Regions from separate parts of the Citrobacter sp. KH_055_1 genome, predicted to be linked through region 3. Evidence: predicted binding sites of a transcription regulator. Region 3 holds the regulator's gene; each other region holds the start of a gene.
The links. Region 3 encodes sigma-54, which starts transcription at its own class of promoters, with help from an activator protein. Its sites were predicted from a motif close to GTTGGCACANNTTTCGCTNT; they were not measured.

Region 1 (3,462 bases), 500 kb from region 3:
GCTGTTCCAGCAGGCTACGCAGTGTTGGGATCAGCGTAATGTGCTGACAGAAAAAGTAGAAGTTTTGCACGTCACGCTGTCTTGCCTGCTGGAGCGTGATGGCGGTCGTCGGCATGGTGGTTTCAAAACCCAGACCAAAGAACACGACTTTGCGGGTCGGGTTTTCCTGCGCCATCTTCAGGGCATCCATCGGCGAATAGACGATACGGATATCTGCGCCACGTGCTTTGGCCTGCAGCAGCGACCCCTGTTTTCCCGGGACGCGCATCGCGTCGCCAAAGGTGCAGAAAATCACTTCCGGGTGGCTGGCAATTTCTACGCAGCTGTCAATTCTGCCCATCGGCAGCACGCAAACCGGGCAGCCGGGGCCGTGAATAAACTCCACGTTTTCAGGCAGCAGTTGGTCAAGACCGAATTTGAAAATAGCGTGGGTATGACCACCGCACACTTCCATAATGCGCAGCGGACGTTCAGCGGTGTAGGGGAGGTGAGCGGCACGTTCACACAGGTGGTCAATCAACTGCATCACCTGTTCTGGTGCGCGATATTCGTCAACGAAACGCATTTATTTTTCCTCGCCGTACAGCAACGCGCCGACATCCGGCTCAACGTCAAACATGTTTTGCAGCGCCTCGAGCGTGTCGCGCGCTTCAGCCTCATTAATGATGCTCATAGCAAAACCAACGTGCACCAGGACCCATTGCCCCAGACGTGGTTGACCGTGCTCATCACAACTACCGACCAGCGTCAGGTCGACGTCGCGCTGAATACCGCAAACATCAACCTTGGCCTGGTTTCCCTCAATGGTGCGGATTTGACCCGGAACACCTATGCACATCTCTGCGTCTCCAGCCAGGAGAGCCATTGATCCATGCCTTCACCGCTGGTGGCGGAAATCAGGATGATCTCAATTTCCGGGTTCACTTCCCGGGCGCTGGCGATGCATTGTTCAACATCAAAATTGAGGTACGGCAGCAGGTCGACTTTGTTGAGTAGCATCAGCGAGGCGGCGGCAAACATATGCGGGTATTTCAGCGGTTTGTCTTCGCCTTCGGTAACGGAAAGCACCGCCACTTTATGACGTTCGCCGAGGTCGAAGCTCGCCGGGCATACCAGGTTACCGACGTTTTCAATGAACAGAATACCGTTGTCTGCCAGCGGCAGTCGCGGCGCGGCATCGGCAATCATTTGTGCATCAAGATGGCAGCCTTTACCGGTGTTCACCTGGATGGCGGGCGTACCGGTGGCGCGAATACGCGCGGCATCGTTAACCGTCTGCTGGTCGCCTTCGATCACCGCACACGGCACGCTGTCTTTCAGCTTCATCAATGTTTCGGTTAACAGCGTTGTTTTACCGGAGCCGGGGCTGGAGACCAGATTCAGAACCAGATGCTGACGGGCGGCGAAGCGGGCGCGGTTACGCGCGGCCAGACGGTTGTTCTTGTCCAGCACGTCAATTTCCACTTCCAGCATACGGCGCTGGCTCATGCCTGGCGCGTGGGTGCCGGCTTCACCATGACCGTAGTGTAAATCGCCTTCTTCAGTTTGGCTCGGGGTGAAACTGGAGGTCTTCACACCGGTAATATTCAGCGCCGGACGAGCGGCCGGGGCAAATGGCGCGCTGCGAAACGCCGAGTGGGGGTTATGTTCATCACCCTCTATATAAAGGTTGCCTTCAGCGCAACCACATGTCGTACACATCGCTCACTCCTGATCTATTGCTTGTTACTCGCTTTTTGCCGGATGGCGACGCTAACGTCTTATCCGGCCTACTTTGTCACCAGCTTTAATCTTCAGCATCGCCTATTTCAATTCGTCGAATCTGCAGGCCGTCATCGGCCACGATTCTTAGCATGTCGCTGTGACATTGCGGACAACGGCGCACGCGCTGGGTCAGTAAGGTGACGTACTGCTGGCATGTTTCACACCAACATTCGGCTTCTTGTTCTTCGAGGTGGAGTTTACAACCTTCTGCAAGGGTGCCACGGCATACCAGATCAAAACAAAAGGCGAGAGCGCTGGTTTCTACGCAAGAAAATGCGCCAATTTTGAGCCAGACCGCAGTAACCCGTTTTGCACCGTGTTGCGTAGCCTGTTGTTCAATCAATTCCAGTGCCCGTTGGCAGAGGGTTATTTCGTGCATATCGCCTCCCATGTTGTTATCGGGATAAAAGCAAAAAACATGCCAAACTGAATTTTTTCACCCGTGACAATGACGACGATGACGAAATGACATGTCGTCACGACCAGTAATTTATCTATCTATATGAAATATAAGCAATTAAATATTGGCATGAAACGTGCTTAACGCAAAATGTCTCTGCTAAACGGGTAACCTGACATGACTATTTGGGAAATAAGCGAAAAAGCCGATTACATCGCTGAACGGCATCGTCGCCTACAGGACCAGTGGCGTATTTATTGCAACTCGCTGGTACAGGGGATCACCCTGTCGAAAGCGCGTTTACATCATGCGATGAGCTGCGCGCCGGACAAGGACCTGTGCTTTGTCTTGTTTGAGCACTTCGTTATCTACGTCACGCTGGCGGACGGCTTTAACAGCCATACCATCGAGTACTACGTTGAAACGAAAGATGGCGAAGATAAGCAGTTGATTGCACAGGCACAACTGTCTCTCGACGGCAAGGTCGATGACCGTATCAGCAACCGCGATCGGGAACAGGTGCTGGAGCACTATCTCGAAAAAATCGCCAGCGTCTACGACAGCCTGTACACCGCGGTTGAAAACAATATGCCAGTGAATTTAAGCCAACTGGTAGAGGGTCATAGCCCGGTTTAAGCCTCGGGTGTGTCCACGTAAGTCATGATGCGGTGCGTATGCTGCGTCACGACAGTTTAGGGAATGGGCATGTCGATAAGTGTCGAAAATGACATTTGATAGACATGTTTTCGTCAAAAATGACTATCACCTGAGGAATGCCTGGTGAATCGTTTTGTAATTGCTGACTCCACTCTTTGTATCGGCTGCCACACCTGTGAAGCCGCCTGCTCAGAGACACATCGCCAGCATGGCCTGCAGTCAATGCCGCGCCTGAAAGTGATGCTAAATGAAAAAGAATCTGCGCCGCAGCTTTGCCACCAGTGTGAAGATGCGCCTTGTGCCACCGTTTGTCCGGTCAATGCGATTAACCGTGTCGACGGCGCCGTACAGCTGAATGAAAGCCTGTGCGTGAGCTGCAAACTGTGCGGGATCGCCTGTCCGTTTGGGGCCATTGAGTTTTCAGGCAGCCGTCCGCTGCATATCCCGGCGAACGCCAACACGTCAAAAGCGCCTCCTGCTCCGCCAGCGCCAGCTCGCGTCAGCACGCTGCTGGACTGGGTGCCGGGTATTCGCGCCATTGCGGTGAAATGCGACTTGTGTAGCTTTGATGAACAAGGTCCGGCCTGCGTGCGCATGTGCCCAACGCAAGCCCTGCATCTGGTGAGCAATATGGACATCGC
Region 2 (3,462 bases), 1.7 Mb from region 3:
GGCGATGGTGGCCGGTCTGGTTGCGGCTTATGTCGGTCTGCAACTGCTGGCGGCGGGACTGCACTATGCGCAGTCACTGTTGTTTAACCAGGCTGCCGTCGGTGTGGTGCAACAGCTACGCACGGATGTAATGGATGCTGCGCTGCGCCAACCGTTGAGTGAATTTGACATCCAGCCCGTCGGACAGCTTATCTCTCGTGTAACCAACGATACCGAAGTGATCCGCGACCTGTACGTGACGGTCGTGGCGACGGTACTGCGCAGTGCGGCTCTGATTGGTGCCATGCTGGTGGCGATGTTTAGCCTCGAATGGCGTATGGCGCTGGTGGCGATGGCTATATTCCCGGCGGTGATGGTGGTGATGGTGATTTATCAGCGCTACAGCACGCCGATTGTGCGCCGCGTTCGTGCCTATCTGGCCGATATCAACGATGGCTTCAATGAAGTCATTAACGGTATGAGCGTGATCCAACAGTTTCGCCAGCAGGCGCGCTTTGGGGAGCGCATGGGCGAGGCCAGCCGTTCGCACTATATGGCACGCATGCAGACCTTGCGGCTGGACGGTTTTTTACTGCGTCCGTTGCTGAGCCTGTTTTCCGCCCTGATCCTCTGTGGTTTACTGATGTTGTTCAGCGTGACCTCTGGCTCGTCCATCGAGGTTGGCGTGCTGTATGCGTTTATCAGCTATCTCGGGCGTCTGAACGAGCCGCTGATTGAGCTGACGACCCAACAATCTATGCTGCAGCAAGCGGTTGTCGCCGGTGAGCGCGTCTTCGAACTGATGGACAGACCGCGTCAGCATTATGGCGATGATGATCAGCCGCTGAAGAGTGGCAACATTGAGGTTGATAACGTGTCATTTGCTTATCGCGATGACAATCTGGTGCTGAAAAATATCAGCCTGTCCGTGCCTTCACGCAGTTTTGTGGCGTTGGTTGGGCATACCGGTAGTGGCAAGAGTACGCTCGCCAGCCTGATGATGGGCTACTATCCGCTGACGCAAGGGGAGATCCGTCTGGACGGGCGCCCCCTCTCCTCGTTGAGTCACGGCGTCTTACGTCAGGGCGTCGCGATGGTGCAGCAGGATCCGGTTGTGATGGCGGACACCTTCCTGGCAAACGTCACGCTGGGCCGCGATATTTCTGAAGATCGAGTGTGGCAGGCGCTGGAGACCGTACAGCTGGCTGAGTTGGCACGCGGTCTGAGTGACGGTATTCACACCCGATTGGGCGAACAGGGCAATAATTTGTCCGTGGGGCAGAAACAGCTGCTGGCATTGGCGCGGGTTCTGGTTGAAACGCCGCAGGTACTGATTCTGGATGAAGCTACCGCCAGTATTGACTCCGGCACGGAGCAGGCCATTCAGCAGGCGCTGGCTGCTGTGCGCGAACACACTACGCTGGTGGTGATTGCCCATCGACTCTCCACGATCGTGGAAGCAGACACCATTCTGGTGCTGCACCGGGGGCAGGCCGTCGAGCGCGGCACACATCAGCAATTGCTGGCGGCGCAAGGCCGCTACTGGCAAATGTATCAGCTGCAACTGGCCGGTGAAGAGCTGGCGGCCAGTGCGCATGAGGATTCCATTATTGCCTGATGGCGCAGTGCGTTTCAGGCCTACGGCTAAATTGGTTCGAGAAGCATCAACAATCTGGTGCAAAAATGTAACGCACTATGCACCGTTATAGTGCGTTTTTTCTTTTTCTACCCCGGCCGTGCCCTGCGAGCCTGAATCATCCCGCGTTTTTCATTCCTGGCACACCCCTTGCAATATTCATCCTGTGTATCTGCAGCCACTACTGAATTCTGACTGGAGGGGATCTATGAAGCTGGTTACCGTGGTAATCAAACCGTTCAAACTGGAAGACGTCCGTGAAGCACTGTCTTCTATTGGTATTCAGGGGCTGACCGTCACCGAAGTGAAGGGCTTTGGTCGACAGAAAGGCCATGCCGAGTTGTATCGGGGAGCCGAATACAGCGTCAATTTTTTACCGAAGGTGAAGATTGATGTGGCGATTGCCGACGATCAGCTTGATGAGGTGATCGACGTCATCAGCAAGTCGGCCTATACCGGAAAAATTGGCGACGGCAAAATTTTTGTCGCCGAGCTGCAACGTGTGATTCGTATTCGTACCGGCGAAGCCGACGAAGCCGCACTGTAACTTCTGGCACACAGTGATAGGAAACCAAAAAATGAAGATAGCAACGATGAAAACGGGTATCGCTTCACTGGCACTGCTGCCGGGACTGGCGATGGCAGCGCCAGCCGTCGCGGACAAAGCTGATAACGCCTTTATGATGATATGTACCGCGCTGGTGTTGTTTATGACCATTCCGGGCATCGCGCTGTTTTACGGCGGTTTGATTCGTGGCAAGAACGTTCTGTCGATGCTGACGCAGGTGACGGTGACGTTTGCACTGGTCTGCATTTTATGGGTGGTGTATGGCTACTCGCTGGCCTTTGGCGAGGGGAATAGTTTCTTCGGCAACTTCAACTGGGTGATGCTGAAAAACATTGCCCTGACGGCGGTAACGGGGAGTTTCTACCAGTACATTCACGTTGCGTTCCAGGGCTCATTTGCTTGCATCACCGTTGGACTTATCGTTGGGGCGCTGGCTGAACGCATTCGCTTCTCTGCGGTACTGATTTTTGTGGTGGTATGGCTGACGCTGTCCTACATTCCGATTGCGCATATGGTCTGGGGCGGTGGTCTGTTGGCCTCCCATGGCGCGCTGGATTTTGCGGGCGGGACGGTGGTGCATATCAACGCCGCGATCGCTGGGCTGGTGGGTGCTTATCTGATTGGCAAGCGTGTGGGTTTTGGCAAAGAGGCTTTCAAACCGCATAACCTGCCGATGGTCTTTACCGGGACCGCGATTCTCTACATCGGCTGGTTTGGTTTTAACGCAGGTTCTGCTGGGACGGCAAATGAAATCGCTGCGCTGGCCTTTGTGAATACTGTGGTGGCGACCGCTGCAGCCATTCTCGGCTGGATCTTCGGTGAGTGGGCGCTGCGCGGTAAACCGTCGCTGCTGGGGGCGTGTTCTGGTGCCATTGCGGGCCTGGTTGGCGTGACCCCTGCTTGTGGTTACATTGGCGTCGGCGGTGCGTTGATCATCGGGGCAATCGCCGGTCTGGCGGGGCTGTGGGGCGTGACGATGCTGAAGCGTTTTCTGCGCGTTGATGACCCGTGCGATGTGTTCGGTGTGCACGGCGTTTGCGGCATTGTCGGCTGTCTTCTGACCGGGGTGTTCGCCGCCAGTTCGCTGGGTGGCGTAGGCTTTGCTGAGGGCGTGACCATGGGGCATCAGGTGCTGGTGCAGCTCGAAAGCGTGGCGATTACCATTGTCTGGTCCGGCGTGGTGGCCTTCATCGGCTATAAGCTGGCGGACATGACGGTAGGGCTGCGCGTACCGGAAGAGCAGGAGCGCGAAGGGCTGGACGTGAACAGCCACGGTGAA
Region 3 (3,462 bases):
AACGCGCAGATTAACCTGGTGACGCAAGATGTCACCTCAAACGATCTGGTCACGTTGTATGGAACAACATTTAACTCCAGCGGACTGAAGATGCGCGGCAATTTACGCAGCAAGAACGCCGAGCTGATTGAAAAGGTTAGAACCTCATATGAAATCCAAAACAAACAAACTCAGCCTTAATCTTGTGCTTGCCAGCTCCCTTCTGGCCGCCAGCATTCCGGCATTTGCCGTCACCGGCGATACCGAGCAGCCGATTCACATTGAATCGGATCAGCAGTCCCTGGATATGCAGGGTAACGTGGTGACATTTACCGGTAATGTTATCGTGACGCAGGGCACCATCAAAATTAATGCCGATAAGGTTGTCGTGACCCGTCCGGGCGGTGAAGACGGTAAAGAAGTGATCGATGGCTACGGCAATCCGGCAACGTTTTACCAGATGCAGGATAACGGTAAACCCGTTAACGGCCATGCCTTACAGATGCACTATGAACTGGCAAAAGATTTCGTTGTGCTGACGGGTAAAGCCTATCTGGAGCAGGTGGACAGCAACATCACCGGCGACAAAATTACCTATCTGGTAAAAGAGCAGAAAATGCAGGCCTTCAGCGATAAAGGCAAACGCGTCACTACCGTTCTGGTGCCGTCACAGCTGCAGGATAAAAACAAAACCAAAGCTCCGGCAGAGAAAAAAGGTAACTGATTCGTTATGGCAACATTAACTGCAAAGAACCTTGCAAAAGCCTATAAAGGCCGCCGTGTGGTGGAAGACGTCAGTCTGACCGTCAACTCCGGGGAGATCGTCGGTCTGCTCGGCCCTAACGGTGCGGGCAAAACAACGACCTTTTACATGGTGGTGGGCATTGTGCCGCGCGATGCGGGCAACATCATCATCGATGACGAAGACATCAGCCTGCTGCCGCTGCATGCACGCGCCCGTCGCGGCATCGGTTATTTACCGCAGGAAGCCTCTATTTTTCGTCGTCTGAGCGTGTTTGATAACCTGATGGCGGTACTGCAAATTCGTGACGATCTCTCCAGCGAACAGCGCGAAGATCGTGCTAACGAATTGATGGAAGAGTTCCATATCGAACACCTGCGGGACAGCCTGGGACAGTCGCTATCCGGGGGGGAACGTCGCCGTGTGGAAATCGCTCGTGCATTGGCTGCAAATCCGAAATTTATCCTGCTGGATGAACCATTTGCGGGCGTTGACCCGATCTCCGTTATTGATATCAAACGTATCATTGAACACCTGCGCGACAGCGGACTGGGCGTGCTGATCACCGACCATAACGTGCGTGAAACGCTGGCGGTCTGTGAACGCGCCTATATTGTGAGTCAGGGACATCTGATAGCACACGGCACGCCAACCGAAATACTGCAAGACGAACACGTTAAGCGCGTATACCTTGGGGAAGACTTCAGACTCTGATAGGGTAGAAGACGTCACGTTACTGCAGGAGAAAACCACTCTGAACATGAAGCAAGGTTTGCAACTCAGGCTTAGCCAACAACTGGCAATGACGCCTCAGCTACAACAGGCTATCCGTCTGTTGCAGTTGTCTACGCTGGAACTTCAGCAAGAACTTCAGCAAGCGCTGGAAAGTAACCCACTGCTCGAGCAAACCGATCTTCACGACGAAATTGATACCCAGGAAAAACAGGACAGCGATTCCCTCGATACCGCAGATGCTCTCGAACAAAAAGAGATGCCGGAAGAACTGCCGCTGGATGCCAGTTGGGATGAAATTTACACCGCAGGCACACCGTCGGGCACCAGTGGGGATTACATCGACGACGAACTGCCTGTTTATCAGGGTGAAACCACGCAATCATTACAAGATTACCTGATGTGGCAAGTGGGATTGACCCCGTTCTCGGATACCGATCGCGCCATTGCGACGTCAATTGTCGATGCGGTTGATGACACCGGATATCTCACCGTTTCTCTGGATGATATTCTCGAGAGCATGGGTGATGACGACATTGGTCTCGATGAAGTCGAAGCCGTGCTAAAACGCGTTCAACGTTTTGATCCAGTTGGCGTGGCGGCGAAAGATCTCCGCGACTGCCTGTTGATTCAACTGTCGCAGTTTGACAAAGCCACAGCATGGCTGGAAGAAGCCCGCCTGATCATCAGCGATCACCTCGATCTGTTAGCCAATCACGATTTCCGCTCGCTCATGCGCGTTACCCGGTTGAAAGAAGATGTGCTGAAAGAAGCCGTCAACCTGATCCAGTCGCTGGATCCGAGACCCGGGCAGTCGATCCAAACCGGTGAGCCAGAGTACGTGATCCCAGATGTACTGGTGCGCAAACATAACGATCGTTGGGTCGTCGAACTGAACAGCGACAGCATTCCGCGTCTACAGATTAATCAGCACTATGCCGCCATGTGCAATGGCGCGCGCAACGATGCCGACAGCCAGTTTATTCGCACCAATCTCCAGGATGCAAAGTGGCTGATTAAAAGTCTGGAAAGCCGTAACGACACGCTGTTGCGCGTCAGTCGATGTATCGTTGAGCAACAGCAAGCCTTCTTTGAGAAAGGCGAAGAATTTATGAAGCCGATGGTGCTGGCGGATATCGCCCAAGCCGTCGAGATGCACGAATCAACCATTTCCCGAGTGACCACGCAAAAGTATCTGCACAGTCCACGCGGCATTTTTGAACTCAAGTATTTCTTTTCCAGCCACGTCAACACTGAGGGCGGGGGCGAAGCCTCTTCTACAGCGATACGCGCACTGGTGAAGAAATTAATTGCTGCGGAGAACCCTGCGAAACCGCTGAGTGACAGCAAGTTAACCTCTATGCTGTCAGAACAGGGTATCATGGTGGCACGCCGCACCGTTGCGAAGTACCGAGAGTCTTTATCCATTCCGCCGTCTAACCAGCGCAAACAGCTGGTCTGACCCAACCGATAAGGAAGACACTATGCAGCTCAACATCACTGGAAACAACGTCGAAATCACTGAAGCACTGCGTGACTTTGTGAACACAAAGTTCGCCAAACTTGAGCAATATTTCGACCGGATTAATCAGGTCTATATTGTGTTGAAGGTGGAGAAGGTGACACACATCTCGGATGCAACACTGCATGTGAACGGTGGCGAAATTCATGCCAGCGCGGAAGGTCAGGATATGTACGCCGCCATTGACGGTTTAATTGATAAACTGGCTCGGCAGTTAACAAAACATAAAGATAAACTGAAACAGCACTAACTTGTCCGGGCAGTTAGCGGGTGCAGGACGGCCTGTTGTGCAGCACAACGGGCCATTTGTACAGTTAGCGCTTAGGTGAAATTATGACAAATAACGATACGACTCTACAACTGAGTACTGTTCTTAACCAGGAATGTACGCGCTCTGGTGTTCACTGCCAAAGCAAAAAACGCGCTCTGGAAATCATCAGCGAACTGGCAGCAAAGCAGCTCAGCTTGCCTTCTCAGGTGGTATTTG

Region 1: the regulator sigma-54 is predicted to act here: its motif matches at 2,171-2,190, upstream of hypA (hydrogenase maturation nickel metallochaperone HypA).
Region 2: the regulator sigma-54 is predicted to act here: its motif matches at 1,753-1,772, upstream of glnK (P-II family nitrogen regulator).

The regions. Positions count from the first base shown of each region.
Region 1 is NZ_CM174473.1:992,656-996,117, forward strand. It holds gene hypD (hydrogenase formation protein HypD) at 1-565, opposite strand, end outside; gene hypC (hydrogenase 3 maturation protein HypC) at 566-838, opposite strand; gene hypB (hydrogenase nickel incorporation protein HypB) at 829-1,701, opposite strand; gene hypA (hydrogenase maturation nickel metallochaperone HypA) at 1,787-2,143, opposite strand; gene hycA (formate hydrogenlyase regulator HycA) at 2,342-2,800, shown strand; gene hycB (formate hydrogenlyase subunit HycB) at 2,945-3,462, shown strand, end outside.
Region 2 is NZ_CM174473.1:3,553,016-3,556,477, reverse strand. It holds gene AC3ITF_RS16845 (SmdB family multidrug efflux ABC transporter permease/ATP-binding protein) at 1-1,597, shown strand, start outside; gene glnK (P-II family nitrogen regulator) at 1,824-2,162, shown strand; gene amtB (ammonium transporter AmtB) at 2,194-3,462, shown strand, end outside.
Region 3 is NZ_CM174473.1:490,018-493,479, reverse strand. It holds gene lptC (LPS export ABC transporter periplasmic protein LptC) at 1-180, shown strand, start outside; gene lptA (lipopolysaccharide ABC transporter substrate-binding protein LptA) at 149-703, shown strand; gene lptB (LPS export ABC transporter ATP-binding protein) at 710-1,435, shown strand; gene rpoN (RNA polymerase factor sigma-54) at 1,482-2,915, shown strand; gene hpf (ribosome hibernation promoting factor) at 2,938-3,225, shown strand; gene ptsN (PTS IIA-like nitrogen regulatory protein PtsN) at 3,309-3,462, shown strand, end outside.